3 regions of the Solibacillus sp. GQ1 genome follow, and region 1 is predicted to be linked to each of the others. Evidence: riboswitches for the same ligand, from Rfam matches in the RefSeq annotation. Region 1 holds a riboswitch; each other region holds the start of a gene.

Evidence for each region. A riboswitch is a leader RNA that binds a small molecule or an ion and turns the genes downstream of it on or off. The one in region 1 is predicted to bind S-adenosylmethionine.
Region 2: another riboswitch for S-adenosylmethionine. It lies ahead of AC6CH1_RS18835 (bifunctional homocysteine S-methyltransferase/methylenetetrahydrofolate reductase); the one in region 1 lies ahead of metA (homoserine O-acetyltransferase MetA).
Region 3: another riboswitch for S-adenosylmethionine. It lies ahead of AC6CH1_RS14030 (methionine ABC transporter ATP-binding protein); the one in region 1 lies ahead of metA (homoserine O-acetyltransferase MetA).

What each region holds. Positions count from the first base shown of each region.
Region 1 is NZ_JCAXEX010000001.1:1,365,946-1,372,291, reverse strand. Features, by position in the region: gene plsY (glycerol-3-phosphate 1-O-acyltransferase PlsY) at 1-176, shown strand, start outside; gene AC6CH1_RS06780 (HesB/YadR/YfhF family protein) at 287-577, shown strand; gene AC6CH1_RS06775 (YczE/YyaS/YitT family protein) at 724-1,350, shown strand; gene AC6CH1_RS06770 (ABC transporter ATP-binding protein) at 1,476-2,246, shown strand; gene metA (homoserine O-acetyltransferase MetA) at 2,297-3,238, opposite strand; SAM riboswitch class I at 3,392-3,499, opposite strand; gene AC6CH1_RS06760 (nucleoside-diphosphate sugar epimerase) at 3,572-4,315, opposite strand; gene AC6CH1_RS06755 (DEAD/DEAH box helicase) at 4,331-6,346, opposite strand, start outside.
Region 2 is NZ_JCAXEX010000009.1:20,346-26,691, reverse strand. Features, by position in the region: gene metH (methionine synthase) at 1-972, opposite strand, end outside; gene AC6CH1_RS18835 (bifunctional homocysteine S-methyltransferase/methylenetetrahydrofolate reductase) at 965-2,809, opposite strand; SAM riboswitch class I at 2,912-3,009, opposite strand; gene hemG (protoporphyrinogen oxidase) at 3,097-4,482, opposite strand; gene AC6CH1_RS18825 (chemotaxis protein) at 4,627-5,118, opposite strand; gene AC6CH1_RS18820 (tetratricopeptide repeat protein) at 5,262-6,104, opposite strand; gene AC6CH1_RS18815 (LysR family transcriptional regulator) at 6,110-6,346, opposite strand, start outside.
Region 3 is NZ_JCAXEX010000002.1:342,563-348,908, reverse strand. Features, by position in the region: gene gltC (glutamate biosynthesis transcriptional regulator GltC) at 1-150, shown strand, start outside; gene AC6CH1_RS14040 (MetQ/NlpA family ABC transporter substrate-binding protein) at 277-1,083, opposite strand; gene AC6CH1_RS14035 (methionine ABC transporter permease) at 1,239-1,907, opposite strand; gene AC6CH1_RS14030 (methionine ABC transporter ATP-binding protein) at 1,900-2,928, opposite strand; SAM riboswitch class I at 3,074-3,176, opposite strand; gene AC6CH1_RS14025 (thioredoxin family protein) at 3,238-3,540, opposite strand; gene AC6CH1_RS14020 (toprim domain-containing protein) at 3,548-3,874, opposite strand; gene gcvH (glycine cleavage system protein GcvH) at 3,964-4,344, opposite strand; gene AC6CH1_RS14010 (arsenate reductase family protein) at 4,425-4,781, opposite strand; gene AC6CH1_RS14005 (acyl-CoA dehydrogenase FadE) at 5,111-6,346, opposite strand, start outside.

The DNA of each region.
Region 1 (6,346 bases):
CATCTATGATTGTATCCGCTGCAGCGGTTATTTATGTAATTGGTCATTGGATGATAACAGGAGAATATGCATTATTCATTTTGGTTGTCGTTCTGGCAGGCTTCATTTTTTACCGTCACCGTGAAAATATTAAGCGGATTAAAGCCGGTACTGAACCGAAAATTAAAGGATTTTAAACGATTGACTGAAAGGGTTTCCTTTCAGTCTTTTTTTGTACTAAAAATTCAGAACGCGAGCTTTGTAAGTTTTTTTTATTTACTGCATAATGGCAGTAGAGGTGAAATATATGGAAATCAAACTATCAGAAAAAGCGCTCAATTGGTTTAAACAAGAGATGGAAGTAGAAAAAGGCGATTTTATTCGCTTTTATGCAAGGTATGGAGGTTCTTCACCTTTTCATGAAGGGTTTTCGTTAGGGATGACACGGGAGCAGCCGCATGAAATAGGTATTGAAACGGTTGTGGAGGATATTCATTACTACATCGAAAAATCCGATGAATGGTTTTTTAATGAACATCATTTAGTTGTAGATGTCGCCGATTCATCCGATGAATTAACTTATTCGTACGAAAAATAAAGGCCCTATTTCAGCTTCCTAATACGAACAATTTGCCGCTCAAAAAGTTCAAATGTTTCGAATTTATTGTAAATCCATTTTTGCCGATTCAATCGTTATAATGAGTAAGGATTATATCGAGGATTGATGAGGGATTACATGTGAAAGTGAAACAGGAATTTTATTGGCGCTGCGTATTTTTTATTGCAGGCATCATTGTTTTATCATTAGGCGTCGCATTGACGATCAAAGGACAAATACTTGGCGTTGGGTCATGGGATGTCCTTCATATCGGATTACAAAAAAACTTGGGATTAACGGTCGGTATGTGGTCGATTATTTTAGGTTTGCTCATTCTGGCTGTTGATACGTTTTTCACGAAAAGATTGCCGAAAGTCGGAACTTATTTGGACATGTTCCTGACAGGGATTTTTATTGATATATTTTTGTTAGTATTACCGGATGCGAATACACTGTTAGAACAAACATTGGCGTTTGTTGTTGGCGTTGTTCTGCTCGGCTTCGGCTGCGGGATGTATATGGTCGCAAACCTCGGTGTAGGACCTCGTGATACATTAATGCTGCTGTTGGTGCATCGCCTCGGCTGGAGTGTCAACCGTGCACGGACGACAATGGAAGTAACGGTTGCTGTATTAGGTTTTGTATTGGGCGGACCAGTCGGAGTCGGTACTGTATTTATGGCGTTCGGCTTAGGGCCTGTTGTACAATGGGCACTCAAATGGAACGGAAAGCTGTTCCACCGCGCTGCAGGTGTCGAAAGTGTTGTTATATAAATAATGAGGAGAGCAAGCATTATGCGTTTGCTTTCTTTTTTTAACATTTAAATTGTTACAATTTTCAAAAAATACTTTCACGACAATGAAAAAAGGTGCATAGTAGTAAGTGGAGGTGTTTTTAAATGATACATATTGAAAATATCCATTTATATCGCAATGACAAAAAGATTTTAAATGATTTAAGCTGGCATGTTCAAAAGGGACAGCATTGGGCTATTTTAGGGTTAAACGGCTCCGGCAAAACGACGTTGCTGAAAGTTATTAACGGCTATATTTGGCCAAATGAAGGTAAGGTCCAAGTACTGGGTGAAACATATGGCAAGACGTATATACCGAAACTGCGGACGCGGATCGGCTGGGTCAGCAATGCGATGATCGATAACTTCAACTGGCAGGATAATGCAATTGAAATCGTGCTCAGCGGAAAATTCGGTGCCCTTCGCCTTTTCAATGATGTGACGGAAGAAGAAATTGACCATGCGGTTTCTATTATGAAGCATTTTCACTGTGACCATTTAGCAAATAAATCATTCGAGCATTTGTCTCAAGGTGAACGGCAGCGTGTTCAAATAGCAAGGGCCATTATGGCGGATCCGGAAATTTTAATATTGGATGAGCCATGTGGTGGTCTGGACTTAATCGAACGGGAAAACTTGCTGCAAACAATAGAACAGATTGCACAAGCAGAAAACGGCCCTACCCTAATTTACGTGACGCATCATGTAGAAGAAATACTTCCTTGTTTTAGCCATGTACTTTTAATGAAAGACGGAAAAAATGTCGAAGCCAATGCACGCGAAGTTGTTTTAACAGACGAATTATTAAGCGATTTCTTCGGGCGGGAAATTAGTTTGCAGATCGAACGCGAACGTGCCTGGGTCGCAATTAAATGAAACGAACCAGCAGGAGTCCATCTCTTGCTGGTTCGTTTCATTTATAAGCATTAAATATGATATTCAATATTTTCATCGACGTAATGCCATTCATACGGCGTTTCTTGGTATACGTAGTAGTTCAGCCAGTTGTAGAACAACAGATGCGAATGGGCACGCCAAACATTTTTCGGTGCCTGCAACGGGTCGTTATTCGGGAAATAGTTGATCGGAATTTCCGTATTGTCCGGATCTTTCTCAATATCGCGGAAATACTCATCCGATAAGGTCGTTGCATCATATTCCAGATGCCCTGTAATCATAATATGTTTATTGTTTTTCGATTGCACGATAAACACGCCTGCATCATCCGAATAGCTTAATAGTCGCAAGTCAGGGTGTGCCCGCACTTCATCAATTGAAACCGACGTGTGGCGTGAATGAGGTGCCACATACTCATCACTGAATCCCCGCACTAAATCTACTGTTAAATCCGTAATCACATGGGAATAAACACCGGAGCATTTCTTCGGCAATTCGAATTTTCCGATGCCAAAATGATGATACAAGGCAGCTTGGGCGCCCCAACATATATACATAATCGAAGTGACATGTTCATCTGCCCAGTCCATAACATGCGTAATCTCATTCCAGTAGCCAACATCTTCAAAATCCATTTTCTCTACTGGCGCTCCTGTAATAATGAGCCCATCAAAGCGACGGTGCTTCACTTGGTCGAACGTCCGGTAAAAAGTATCTAAATGCGATTTGGAAACATTTTTTGATTCGTATGTAGCCGTGTTTAAAAATGTCACATCCACCTGTAATGGTGTATTACCGAGTAAGCGCAGCAACTGCAGTTCGGTTTTCTCTTTTTCAGGCATTAAATTAAACACTAAAATATTTAACGGTCGAATTTGTTGTGTTTTCGCACGGTCTTCCTCCATGACGAAAATCTTCTCTTTTCTAAGCAGCTCACCCGCCGGTAAATGTTTCGGAATATTAATCGGCATTCCACTTTCCCCCTCATAAACTTTTTCAATAAACTTTTAATAATCTGTGGTATTCAGGCAATGCATTGTTTTACGAGCGAAACGAACCGTTCCGGAACAATAAAAAAGCCCCTCTCATTCCAGCAAAACAGAATTGAGAGGGGCTTCTACCCGTTCTTATCTGCCAAGGTCAACACCTTGCTGGAAGTAGCACCTTTCTAGTTAAACTAGAGGTTGCTGAAGCATCATCGGGCCAAGTCCCTCCGCTTCTCTTGATAAGTCTATTAAATTGTCATTAGTGTATCATGTACTTTGTAATTTTGCAATAATTCCAAAAATATTATTTCACGCATACTAAAGCTGCTCTTTTTCTATAGTAAATAAGATTGTCTCCAGCCGTTCATCCCATACACGTGTCAATGTATTGTATACCCGCACAAAATGCCTGTTTTCCTTTTGATCAAACAGTAAAAAACATAGGACCGGTATATCATTAATCTGGATCGATTCCGTCGAAACAACACTCGTTATATAGTGCGGTACTTCATCTTCCGCCACCGGTTGTTCGGAAAGTTGCTGTTGTATGAAATCAATCAGCACTGTCTCTTCAATTGCTTCGATTTCTTCTGTTTCGATTGTCGGGAAAGGCTCCGGAAACTCTTCCAAATCCGCAAATTCCTCCAGGTCACCCTCCAATGGCTGCTCATGGATCGGGCTGTATTGAATAAAATAACTTGTTTCTTCAAGTTCCTCTTCAAAAATGCCCGATTCCAGCTGAGCCTTACCCTTTGCAGTTAGTGCAAATTCCTGTTCCTTCACAATCATACCTAGTCGTAACATTTTATTCGTCAAATCATGAATAAATAACGGTTCCACCAATAAAATTTCGGCTAATAACTCCACATTTTTCAGCTTCGCCTTCTCAAATGAAATGAGCATCATCTTCATTAAAATATCCATGGCATTACGCATTACCGGATGATATTTCACTTCCAATGTGTGAATCGGAATGGCGTATTGCATTTGCTTTTTGATTTCAATGGACGGATTTTGGATGAGTTCTTTCTGCAGCTGTATAACTGTACTTTGTAAATCCATTCAATCCCCCTGTTTCTACACAGCAAAATAGCCGTCTTGCTCTTTTACTGTCGTTAATACATGGGCATACATATCCCGTGTTTTCGCGCTCTTTGGACGCTTTGTAAACATTTCGGTACTGCCAATCATTATGAGCAGTTCCCGTGCGCGGGATAATGCAACATTCAGGCGTCGGTAATCTTTCGCAAACCCGATTTCTCCGCGTTCATTGTCATGATTCCGCACCATGCTGACGATAATCACATCCATCTCCATCCCCTGGAATTTATCGACGGATCCTGTACGGATGTGTAAATGCGGTACACTGATTTCCTGTTCGATCAGACGATTAATACGTTTCACCTGCTCCGCGTAGAATGAAATAACGCCAACCGATTTTAATGCGTCTTGTGGAATCAGCCCTTGTGCTTTCGCTTGTCCCGTTGCAGCATTTAATTCAAGAAGCTGCTGTTTAATCTGTTCCAGCTCAGCTAAATTGAATAAACTCGAGCCTTCCTTCATACGCTCTTCAAAATAAGGCTTGGCATTCGGAATATCAAGCCATAGTAAATGGTGATTTCGTGTAACTTTTGATGTTTCAAGGAAATGATCGCGTACGGCATCCGAATCCTCTAACCCGCACTGCAGCTGTTCGGATTCATTTTCGTAAAACGGTGTGATAGTTGACATAATATTTTTATGCATACGATATTGAAGGGCGAGCATCGTTTTATTTTGTGACGGCAAATTGTTATAAAGACGCTCAAACAATGATTCTTCCAGTAACTTTTCAAGCTCTCGTTTTTCTTCAAATGTTGTACTTTCCTTCACAACTTGCTCCAATGTCTCTTCAAATGTCGCATCGCCTACAAGCGGAGGCAACTGGTGATGGTCCCCAACTAAAATGATTTTTGCGCCCTTTAACATCGGCAGTAACAGTTCCGGTGGTGTTGCTTTCGAAACTTCATCAATAATCACGACATCAAATGTCGGATAGTTGTCCATAAACTCTTTATTTGCCGATGCAACACAAGTTGTCCCGATCACATTGGCATGTTTCACATACAATTTGCGGATTTCGTCCAAGTCATGGGCATTGGCGTTTTTCAGTAAACCGTGCCATTCGTTTTGAAGTTCTGCCGTCACCGGAAGCAAACTGATTTTCACTTCAAGCATCTCGATCTTTTCTGTAAGAAGCCCGATCTTTTCGTTTACTTCAATGATCGCCTGCTCAGGGTTCAGTTTTGTCAGCTGTTCAAGTTCTGTCCGGCGTTTTTCAAGCTGGACGCCTTCGCTGTTGATCCCTTTAAAGCGAACTGTTAACTGTTCGACAGTCTCAGTACCAAGGGCAATCTGTTCATTTAAAACTGCCAGCTCCTCCGCTTTTTTATCTAGTTGAAGTTCCACTTTTTCACGGTTTTGGCGCTGTGTTTCAGTTTTCATCTGATCCAGTTCATTTGTTGCGAGCAGTTCTTCCAGCTCGTCCGTGGAATGGTTCAGCGTAATCGATGGATCAATTTTTTCATTGATCGCATCCATTTGGGATTTTACCGTAGTTGCCTCTTCTTCCAGCTGCTGAAGATGCTGTGCTTTCACATCATTTTGCTCTTTAAACTGAAGAATGATTTCCTCTTTCAGCTTTTCGAAAATAAGCACGGTTTCACGGATCGCATCCATATATTTATTGTTCAGCTGCTCGATATATTGCATGCGCAAATGAATACCCTGAATGGAGCGGGTTCCGTTTTGAGCATTTACGCGACGGTCCCGAAAAGCGATACTAAGCTTCGTCAAAAACTCCTGAATTTCTTCAAGCGTATAATGATGGCCCATATCCAGCCTGTCCGGTGTTACATGAATACCTAACGCCGTTTCACTGTAATGCAATGCCTTTTCCAGACGTTCCTTCACATCTTTAATCGGTTTATACTGCTCCATTTGCGGCTGAATTCGATCAAGCGCTGTAAGTAAACGGTCCATTGCATAGTTCCGGCGAATATTGTATTCACTCATGAACTCCTCAATTTCGTACACTTTTTTCAAAGAGGCAAT
Region 2 (6,346 bases), on a different contig from region 1:
ACCTGATACGACATGTCCGTGTGTTACATCTTTCGGCTCACGCGGTTTATAGCCATCTACAGCTTCACGGATCGCCGCGATATGTGCTGGCGTTGTACCACAGCAGCCGCCGACGATGTTTAACCAGCCTTTTTCTGCGAAGCCTTGCAGTTTTTTCGATAATGAATCCGGCGTTTCATGGTAGCAGCCTTCCTCGTCCGGTAAACCGGCATTCGGATAACAGCTAATATAGCCGTTCGAAAGCTCCGCCAATGAACGGATATGATCGGTCATAAATTCCGGACCTGTCGCACAGTTCAGTCCGACAGACAATGGTTTAATATGCTCGATTGAAATATAAAATGCTTCGATTGATTGCCCGGCAAGCGTTGTTCCCATTGGCTCAATTGTCCCTGAAATCATGACAGGCAGCTCTTTGCCGAGTTCTTTAAATGCACGGTGAATGGCAATCGTTCCCGCTTTAACATTGAGCATATCCTGGGAGGTCTCCATTAAAAGCAAATCCGCTCCCGCTTCGATTAGTGCTTTTGCCTGGATATAAAAGTTTTCTTCCAGCTCTTCAAATGTTATACCGCCTGTTACCGACAATGTTTTTGTCGTAGGGCCGATTGCACCTGCGACAAAGCGCGGCCATTCCGGTGTCGAAAACTCCTTCGCTGCTTCTAGTGCAATTTCAACCGCCTGCTTATTAATTTCTACCGCTTTGTCCCCTAGGTCATACTCATCCAGAACAAGCGGTGTTCCGCCAAACGTATTTGTACAAATAATATCAGCGCCTGCAGCTAAATATTCACGGTGAATTTTGCCTAAAACATCGGGTCTCGTAAGTACCAGGTTTTCATTACAACCGTCTAAGTCTTCCCCGCCAAAATCTTCATATGTTAGGTTTTCTGCCTGAAGCATCGTCCCCATGGCACCATCAATGATAAGTATTCTTTTTTGTAATTGCTCATGAATTGGGTGATTATACATTCGACTGAACTCCTTTACTTTCCACATCATATTGTTTTACATAGTCCATTAATTCCAGCGTCATATCATAGCGTAAAAACGGTGTAATTAAATAAATACCATTAAAATATTTGCATGCCGTATCGAGCAGCTCTTTCGCAATTGCGATTCCTTCTGCTGCCGATGCTTCCTTGTCGTCCCCGCAGGCAGCCATACGCGCAAGTACTTCATCGGACAATTTAATGCCCGGTACTTCATGATGTAAAAATTCCGCGCTGCGTGATGAAGTAAGTGGCATAATCCCGATATAAATCGGTGTTTCCAAATTCTTAGTCGCCTCATAGATTTCGATAATCTTTTCTTTCGTATAAACCGGCTGTGAAATAAAGTAATCTGCACCATGCTCGATTTTCTTCTCTAAACGGGCAACAGCACGATCCAACACACGGACATTCGGATTAAAAGCAGCGGCCACCGAGAAATTCGCCTGTTTACGGAGTGACTTCCCAGTAAAAGAACCACCTTTATTTAACTGCTTAATTAAGGAAATGAGCTCCATTGACGAAACATCATATACGCTCGTCGCTCCCGGGAAATCCCCCACTTTTGTCGGGTCCCCTGTTACGACCAGAATATCATGAAGCTCCAACGCATCAAGTCCCATTAAATGTGACTGAAGCCCAATTAAATTTCGGTCACGGCACGTTAAATGCGGCAATGAACGAATTCCGTGCTCTTTTAAAATAGCGGCCATCGCGATATTGCTGATGCGCGGCGAAGCAAGTGAGTTATCAGCCATCATAATGACATCGGCTCCCGCTTTTGCCAGCTGTTTTGCCCCTTCGACAAACCCATCGATTTCCAGGTGACGCGGTGTATCCAGCTCAACAATAACAGAGCGTTCACGTTTTGCTTTTTCGTGGAGCGGCTCTTGTTTACGTGGCTCCGGAATACGGACGAATTGTGTAGACCTGTGTTTTTCTTCCTTCGTTTCGATTGGCTGCATATTCGCCAAACGTTTTTTTACGGCTGCAATATGCTTCGGTGTCGTCCCGCAGCACCCGCCAATTAAACGGACTCCTTGGTTTACAAGTTCAACGGCTGCACGTGCGAAATAGTCGGTTTCCGATTCATAGACAACACGACCATCTTCAATATCTAATAATGATGCATTTGGGTAAGCCGATAGAAAGGCCTTATTCGGTAAATTGACTCCTTCAAATGCCTGAATCGTATGGAAAGGACCTAATCGGCAGTTACTCCCAACAATATCCGCACCTAGTCTTTCTAAATCCTGAAGTGCTTCATTTAAAGACATTAAATTTTGAAGGACACCCGGCTCCTGCATTGTCACTTGGGCAATGATCGGTAAATCAGTCATAGAACGTAATAGATGGACACAATGCGATAATTCTTCAAAATCGTAATACGTTTCCAGTAAGAATCCATCTGGTTCACCAGCTAGTAATACTTCCGCTTGTTCTTGGAACGCAGTTAAAATTTCGTCTAATGTCGCATCACTTTTTCGGATTCCACGAATACCACCGATTGTCGCCAGCACATATTGTCCATCCAGGGAAGCAGCACGCTTTGCAATTTTTAACGCAGCTTCATTAAACTCCTTAACACGATTTTCATAGCCATAACGTGCAAGCTTAATTCGGTTGGCTCCGTATGTATTTGTCTGAATAATATCTGCACCCGCCGCAATATATTCACTATGAATTTTTTCTATAATATCAGGACGTGCAATATTCATCTCTTCATGACAATAATCCAATCCATATGAATAAAGAAGTGTTCCGATTGCCCCGTCTGCTGTTAAAACCCGTGTTTGTAATTCTTCAAGTAAACCCATTGCCTTCACTCCATCATTTACAGTATTTTCAGTATATTAACGATACAAAAAAGCCTTCTTTCATTAAATAAAAGAAGGCATAATAGTTATCAACTTAATCCCTTCTCATCTTCTGGCATTTGCCACTGGATTTAGCACCTGACTTAACGTTGGTTGCTGAAGTTTCATCGGGCCAGTCCCTCTACTTCTCTTGATAAGAAAATAATATGAATTTTTAAAATAATTAAATGAATCATAACGTTATCTAATACTTCCGTCAATACCCTTTAGCCGAATGAAGTATTTCTTTACATAATTCGACTAATAATTTGTTCAGCTGTTTTTTTTCCATTTAAAATACAGGCACCGATTCCTACTCCGAAATAGGCACATCCCGCTAATAGAACATTCGGGTAATCATTTGCCAGCTGCTGTATAACTTCCGATAATGCTTCATTATGCGCCAAATCATAGCGGGGCATTTGGTCAACCCACTTTGTTACATTGACGACTGTCGGCTCCGCTTCAACACCTAAGCTAACACGTATATCTTCCAATGCAACTTTCGTAAGTTCTTCATCAGACATAACAGCCAACTCTTCATAACGCGGATTAATATTTTTATAAAACAGGCGAACAAGTAAATTACCTTCCGCCGATGTATGTTTCCATTTACGGCTCGTCCATGTTGACGCATTGCAAACTAAATCACTATTATGCGAAACTATAAAGCCTGTACCATCTGCCGGTAAAATATCATCCGGTACATCAAAGCCCAAATACATCGTTAAAGCAGATGCCGTCGTGAACTTTTTCAACTGTTCTTCCAGTGAGTCATCCTGTATGACATGACGTACTGTTTCATTTGGAACAGCCAATACAACAACATCCGATAAAATTATTTCTTCTTCCAGCACGACTTCATATTGCTCTTCTTTTTTACGGATTTGCTTTGTTACTGTATTTTTCATGAATTCAACTTCCGGCAGCTGTTCCTCTAAGCGATCGATCAATGCCGATAAACCTGAGCGGAAAGAAATAAACTTCTTATTCGCAGCTTTTTCAAATTGCTCTCGATGTGCTTCGAATCCTTTAATAATCGATCCGTATTTGTTTTTATAGTCCACTAAATAAGGCAATGTGGATGCCAGGCTTAATTGATATAAGTCGCCTGAATAAACACCCGCTAATACAGGGGCAATTTGCTTGCGGACAATTTCTTCCCCTAAAAAATACTCCAAAAACGTACCGATCGAGCTTTCTTTTGTAAATTTAGTATTCGGGATTTCTAAATCTTGAAGTGCTCTCTTCTTTCCTTCTTCAGAAATTAACGTACTCGACATGAGTGATTCCACACTCATCGGAATACCGAATGTCGATCCTGCCGGAATTGCATGGAGCTCATTATTCGTATGAATGTAAGAAATTCCTGTTTCGTTATAGACAAGCTCTGATTCAAAATCAAGCTCTTTTACAAGCTCTAAAACCCCTGGATGGCGAGCTACAATTGAGTCAGCCCCCGTTTCCATAATAAAACCTTTATCCTTTTCGGAATGAATTTTCCCGCCTAAATATGCGTTCTTTTCAATCAGTATTAACCGTGCTTCCACATTTTGCTCATGCATTTTATTTTTCAAATAATGCATCGTACATAGCCCGGTAATCCCGCCACCTACAACTACTACTGTTTTCATATCCATTCTCTCCTATTTCGTTCGCTTCTCTTTTATAAGTATAAACTTTTTTATGCGAAATATGGTCAGTGGGGTATTACAATTTATAGAACCACATAAGAAAAACCATCCTACCAAAAAACTATGTTAGGATGGCCTCTTAATTTATTTATAAGATAGTTGCTTTGTTAGGGAAATAATTTCTGCTTCCAAAGACGTGGAGCGTTTATCAAAATAACGTATACGTTCACTACTGCGATTTTCTAAATGTTTATTTAGATCTAACATATTCACTGCATCGCTCGCAAACAGTTTTAAAGTACGAACACCAGACTCAATTTTCCGAACTTCTTTACCATATATAAGTGCGGTATTATCTGCTGTTTTACCCTTCTTCAATTCCAAAATATTAGTATTGATAAGCTCATCAATCTGATTGTAACGTTTGATTTGTTTATCCGTCATCATTTGGATTTTTTGCTTGTATTTAACAACATCTTTATGATCTAATCCTGTTTGGACATAACTTTTTAAATATTCAACGATTGTACATAGCGTCGTCAGATTCTCTCTCTGTTCTAATAGCATTTGTTGTAGTTTTTGAATACTATCCTCATTGTGTTCAGAAGAGAATTGATGGACTGCAAACATAAACATGGAAATTCCCCCTTCTTAATACTTTCCCCTTATAATATATTTCCTATTTCTCACTAAAATTAAACCTATTTTTCCCCATGAAATGGGTCTAAATTATGACAGGGAAATAGGAAATTAAAACTTTTATTGTCTCTATCACATTATTATTCATATATATCGTTATTTAGAACTATTAGCTTTTCCCGCCACTTGGATGCTTCAGCTGCATCCGTCATCTCATAGTAGCTTAAAACTTTTTTTGTCGCTTCTAAATCACCAAGTAAACTTGCCTTTTTATAGTAATGGGTTGCTTTTTCGTTATCTTGGGTTACACCATAACCATATTCATAGCAGTAGCCGATATTAAATGTTGCATCGACATGAAACTGTTCACTCGCTTTTAAAAACCATTCCAACGCTTTTTCGTTATCTTGCTGTTGCCCTAGTTCTCCTGAAAAATAAATCATACCAATGCGATACATTGCCTCGACATCTTGCTGTTCTGCACTGCGAGAATAATAGGCAAAGGCCTGTGATTCATCACATTCGGTTCCCAATCCTTGTTCATACATCATTCCGAGTGTAAACATCGCTTCAGCGACACCTAATTGCGCAGCTTTCTTGAACCATCTGAGCGCTTGTTGTTCGTCAACTGTTGTTCCTTCACCGTTCAAATACATATCTGCTAAATTATTCATTGCAGCACGGTGACCTAATTGTGCAGCACTTTTGTAGAGTAAGAACGCCTGATGCTCGCTGCCTTTTTCACCAAGACCCTCAAAATAACAGTTTCCTAGTTCATACATAGCTTCACTATTTTGCCGCTTACTTGCCTTATCTAGCAAGTCGTACATTTCGTCATATTGTCCATATTCTTTATATAACAATGCGATATTAACAATTGCCTGCTCGTCCCCATAAATTGCCGATTCAAATCGTTCAAGCCACTTTTTCTCATGCTCGATTTCATGTTGTTTCAGCCAGGTTTTAAATTGATTGTGCTCCATATTATTCACTCTTCTCTTTGCTGAAAATAATCCAGTAAGTATTGTTTAAATTCGGATACTGCTGGAGGCAAATAACGATTTTTCGCCCATGAAACACAGACTGAGCGATAGCAGGGCGGATCTAACTTCAAACGTTTTACTTTATAATGATCAAGCCCTTTAATATTCGGTATTACGGATATACCCATTCCCGCACCGACAAATCCTGCTACTGTATGCATTTCTTCAGCAGCGAATGTTGT
Region 3 (6,346 bases), on a different contig from region 1:
CGCATGACTGTCAAAGTGCCGATCGCCATTCCTAATATAAGACGCACAGTCGGCATCATTGCACCAACAGCAAGAGATCTTGCTCCATCCGAAGAAGTATTCGTCAAATTTATATCCAACTTTTATTCACGATTAACACGATTCCAATAAAATGCATTTGGACAGAAAAAAATTTTCATTGGATAAGGAGATACCCCTTATTTAAGAAAAGGCTATTTTATGTCCAGAAAAAAAACCATTTTCTCCCCGAAGAGAGAAAATGGTTTTTTGATCATTTTATTCGCCTGAAACAGGTACTACAGAGCCGCCCCACTCTTCAACGATAAAGTCTTGTACTTCTTTTGAGCGTAATGCATCTACTAATGCTTTAATTTCTTTTGAATCTTCATCACCAGATTTTACTGCAATAATGTTTACATATGGTGATTCACTAGACTCGATTGCGATTGAATCTTCCAATGGGTTAATACCGTTATCGATTGCGAAGTTTGAGTTGATTAACACCGCATCGCCTTCTTCATTTTCATACATTTGCACTAATAATTCAGCTGCTGTGTTTGCATCGAATTCGAAGTTTTTCGGATTATCTACGATGTCTTTTATTTCTGCTTTTGTTTTATCAATACCTTCTGCTAATGTAATTAAACCTTGTGCTTCAAGTAATGAAAGCATACGTCCATGGTCTGCCACTGAGTTAGAAAGTAAAATCGTTGCACCTTCAGGAAGTTCTTCTAAAGATGAATATTTTTTAGAGTAAATACCAATCGGCTCGATGTGAATACCGCCAGCATTTGCAAAGTCATAATCGAAATCCGCTTTTTGAGCTTCGAAGTATGGGATGTGCTGGAAGTAGTTTGCATCTAAATCACCGTTATTTAAATCTTGATTTGGAAGAACGTAGTCTGTATAAGTTGCAATTTCTAGCTCAATACCCTGTTCCTCTAAAATTGGCTTAACTTTTTCAAGGATAACTGCGTGTGGTGTATTTGACGCACCAACTACTAATTTTTCATCTTCTCCGCCACATGCTGCTAAAGCAAGTACTGAAGCTCCTAAAATAACGCTTGATAATAATTTCTTCATTTGTTTTACCTACCCTTTTTTTAGTTTGTTCAGTTTATCGAAACCTTTTTTATATTCTGATTATTTTCCTTATAGACGCGCACTTTTTTAAAGTTTGCGTCCATATTGTTTCGATGCACCATTATTTATAATTACGGCCTTTTATGAGCCACTAACTATCGTTTGTCCACTCTTGCTGTAATGAAGTCCCCAATAAATTGGATAATGAATACTACAACTAAAATTAAAACAGTTGCCATTAATGTCACATCTGTTCGGTTACGCTGAAAACCATCAAGGAATGCCAGGTTACCTAAACCACCCGCACCGATAATGCCGGCCATTGCTGTATATCCTACTAAAGCTACCGCAGTAACAGTAATACCAGAAATTAATGCCGGTAAGCTTTCCGGGATCAGCACTTTCCAAATAATCGTAGAAGTTTTCGCTCCCATTGAGCGGGCTGCTTCAATGACACCTTTATCAATTTCTCTTAATGCTATTAATACCATGCGCGCATAAAACGGTGCTGCCCCAATAATTAGCGCAGGTAATGCTGCATTGGCGCCACGGATTGTTCCAAGTAAAAACTTAGTAAATGGAATTAATAAAATGATTAAGACGATAAATGGAATCGAGCGGAAAATATTCACGAGTGACCCTGTCAAAAAGTGTACAATTTTATTTGCCCATAATTGATTGTCGCTCGTTAAAAATAAGACAATACCAATTAGAAGTCCTAGTATAAATGTGATGACTGTCGCAACAGCCGTCATATAAATTGTTTCATATGTTGCTTCGAGCATTTTACCCCAATCTACGTTCGGAAATAATTGATTAAACATGCTCAATCACCTCCGCCTGAATTTCTTGCTTTGCTAAAAAGCTTAATGCTTCCGCGACTGCTTTTGGCTCGCCATCGATATGAATAAACAATGTACCAAACGAACCGCCCGTTGTATTTGAGATTTTGCCATGCACTATATTAACAACTACGTCAAATTGCTTAATCATTTGTGAGATGACAGGCTGTTCTGTCGTTGCCGCTGCAAATGTTAATTTAGCGATTTTGCCTTCTGGATAATTGGCTAAAATCTGTTCCAGTGATGCTTGCGTTTCCTGTGTTTCACCAGAAGCCTGTGATACGAAGTTTTTCGTAATTGGTGCTTGAGGATGCTGGAACACTTGCAATACATCTCCCTGTTCCACTACTTTACCGGCTTCCATTACCGCTACTCTGTTACAGATTTTGCGAATAACATGCATTTCATGTGTAATGAGTACAATTGTAAGTCCGATGTTTTTATTAATATCGAGCAGTAATTCCAAAATTGAATCCGTTGTTTCCGGATCAAGCGCTGAAGTCGCTTCATCACATAAAAGTACTTCCGGGTTGTTCGCCAACGCTCGTGCAATGCCGACACGCTGCTTTTGACCGCCTGACAATTGTGAAGGATACGCTTTCCCTCTTCCTTTTAAACCTACGAGTTCAATCAGCTCTTCTACTCGCTTTTCACGATCAGCTTTTGAAACGCCTGCAATTTCAAGTGGAAATGCAATGTTTTCTTCAACTGTACGTGACCAGAGCAGATTGAAGTGCTGGAAAATCATACTTATTTTTTGGCGTGCTTCTCGTAATTTTGCCCCGGAAGCTTTTGCAATATCCTGGCCGCCTACAATGACAGAACCTGTTGTAGGCTTTTCCAAACCGTTCAGCAGTCGGATCATCGTACTTTTACCGGCACCACTGTAGCCGATAATTCCGTATATTTCACCTTTGTTAATCGATAGGCTTACATTATCAACTGCTGTAAGTTTACCGTTTTTCGTGTTATACACTTTTGTAATATTTTGTATATCAATCATCGGTTGTACTCCTTCTAAATTGAAATAACCTTCCTGCTATTTCAAAATCATGTTCTATTCTCATTCAAAACCTCCGTTGAATGAAAAAAACCTTTCTACCAAGACAAGTAGAAAGGTTTCACATACATTTATACGGTAAACCGTTCTCTCATCTTTCAAAGTTTAAACTTTGTGTGAATTGGCACCTTTGCGTAAACGCTGGTTGCCGGGCTTCATAGGGCACTTCCCTCCACCTCTCTTTATAAGAGCAACGTTATTAAGTTTTATTATTATGAATGTTACTTTATCACGACAAAGTGACTACGTCAATTACTTTTTTAATATTTCATACAAAAACGGTACGGATTTAAATGCATAAATTTTATTCGTTAGTTCCCCGTTGTCTGAAACGATTAAACAAGGTACACTTTCAATTTTCAATTCATATGGTAAATCCCCTAAATAATTGATATTTGCCATACCAAGCGGAAGATCTGGGAGTAATTTCTCAATTACTTCCAACATTTTTTCCGACACTTCACAAGTGCCGCACATAGGCGTATATAAGAAAAACGCTGTCTGATCATACTGTTGTACGTTCTGTTCCCATTGCTGTTTCGTCCATTGTTCCATTATACTGTCATCCTTCTTTTACTAAAAATTTTGCCTGTAGTAAAATATCCCTTAAGATTTTAGTAGGTGTTTTTTCTACTTCTACATATTCGTGAGGTATGATAAGCTGTGTCGCTTCGGGATATGCACGGTTCATCAGTTTACGTAACTTCTCACCGTTTTTATCTGCATCAAACATAGTGATAATTTCATCTTGCTCATATTCTTCCAATAAATCAATCAAATTGACTTCGCTTATTGTGCCATTTGTACAAATAATTGTCACGTCCTCAGCTAATATCGGGATTAATCTCAATTTATCGGCACGTCCTTCTACAACGATGTATCTTCCCATATAACACGCTTCCTTTCATTCGACACCTTTATATATAGAATAACAAAAAAACACTAAAACCTTTATATAGAAGGCTTTAGTGTTTCATATTATTGTTCGATTAATGCAGTGTAAGCATCTGCGTCTAATAACTCGTCTACTTCTGCTTCACTTGTTAACTCAACAGTAACCATCCATGCATTACCGTATGGTGATTCATTTACATATTCAGGATTGTCCAGTAATTCTTCGTTGATTGCAACAACTTTACCAGAAAGTGGTGCATATAGTTCAGAAACTGTTTTAACAGATTCTACACTACCGAAAGGCTGATCCCTTGAAATTTCATCGCCTACTTCAGGTAACTCTACGAATACGATATCGCCTAGTTCAGACTGTGCGAAATCCGTAATACCGATTGTCGCTTTACCGTCTTCAATTTTAACCCACTCATGCTCTTTTGAATAACGTAATTCTTTAGGTGTGCTCATTCGAAAACCTCCATGTTATATGTAGTACATTCAAGTTCATTTTGCCATATTTCGTTCGGAAATACAATGTGAATAACTGTTTATTTCCAAGTTTCTAAGAAGTCAGACTCCTTAAATCCTAAAGTTAATTTTTTACCATCTGTAACGATTGGTCGCTTAATTAACATACCATCCGATGCTAATAGCTCTAATTGCTCATCCTCGGACATTGTCGGTAATTTATCTTTTAGGCCTAATTCACGATATTTCATGCCAGATGTATTAAAGAATTTCTTCAGCGGCACTCCACTAGCTTCGTAAATTGCTTTAAGTTCCTCTTTAGATGGTGTCTGCTCTACAATATGAATATTTTCATAGTCCACACCTTGCTCATCTAGCCATTTTTGCGCTTTTTTACATGTTGTACATTTCGGATATTGGATGAATTTTACTGTCATGTAAGTACTCCTTTTTGCCCTGGATTTTCCTATATTGTAACGGATATAGAAGGACAAATCAAAAATGTGTTCGCACTATCGGAGTTTTACTGGTTATGGTTGTTATTAGAAGATGTGCAAAAAATATTAGAACATGCCCGACGTATTTTAGAAGAACGGCTTCACTTCACTTATTAGAAACTCTGGGTGACATAATAGAAGATAGGAAACTTATATTAGAAGTTCCCATGTATATTAGACATTTTGAAATTATATTAGAACATTTTACATTTTATTAGAAAACCCATAGAAAAACCGGGTGCATTGTATACACCCGGTTACCGTCTTTATTAAACTACATATTTTTCTGCTTCGATTAGTTTCGCTGCAGCTTCACGTTTTTTCGGAATTAAGTTGTAAGGGTTGTTGCGCGTTAATTTACGTAATGCTGATAAAATCATACGTGCATCGTCACCTTCAACTGAAGCGATTAATGTTTCTTTTGCTTCTTTTTCGATTTCTGCGAATGCTTCCTGACAGAAAATTTGAGTGTAAAGAATTTTTTGTGCTGCTTTTTCTTCTCCGTCACGCTCGATTGCTTTTTGTGTACGGATTACTGCAGATTCCATTGCGTATAATTGGTTCGCAATGTTTGCGATGTTTACTAACAGCTCTTGTTCCGCATCCAGTTTTGCACCGTAGCGTTGTGCTGCTGCACCTGCTGCAAGTACTGCAATCTTCTTGGCATTTTTCACTAAATATTTCTCTTGCTCTAAAGCACCTTGGCCGATTTCTTCAGGCATAAGCATTAATAGCTCGTTTTGCAGTTCTTGCGCAACTTGTAATAGTGGTAACTCACCTTTTAATGCTTTTTTCATAAATGTGCCCGGTACGATCATACGGTTAATTTCGTTTGTACCTTCGAAAATACGGTTAATACGAGAGTCGCGGTAAATGCGTTCTACTTCGTACTCAGCCATAAAGCCGTAACCACCGTGTAACTGAACCGCTTCATCCGCTACGAAATCCAATGTTTCAGAACCGAATACTTTTGCGATCGAGCACTCAATAGCATATTCAGCGATTGCTGCTGCAACTGATTTGCCGTCTTTTTGCTCTTCATCAGATAACTGGCTTAAACGGTCTTCGAAATAACCAACTGTACGATAGTTTAAAGATTCAGATGCATAAATGTGAGAAGCCATTGATGCGATTTTTTCTTTCGTTAAGTTGAAATCCGATAATTTTGTTTTGAATTGCTGACGTTGGTTCGTATAAGCAACTGCTAATTCAAATGCACGTTTTGATGCACCTACAGTACCTACTCCTAATTTATAACGTCCGATATTTAAAATATTAAATGCAATAATATGACCGCGGCCTACTTCACCTAGTAAGTTTTCTACAGGCACTTCTGCATCTTCTAAAATTAATGTACGAGTTGAAGATGATTTAATCCCCATTTTCTTCTCTTCCGGACCTACAGAAACACCTGGGAATGAACGCTCTACAATGAATGCAGTGAATTTATCGCCATCGATTTTTGCGTATACCACGAATACATCTGCAAAGCCTGCATTTGTAAT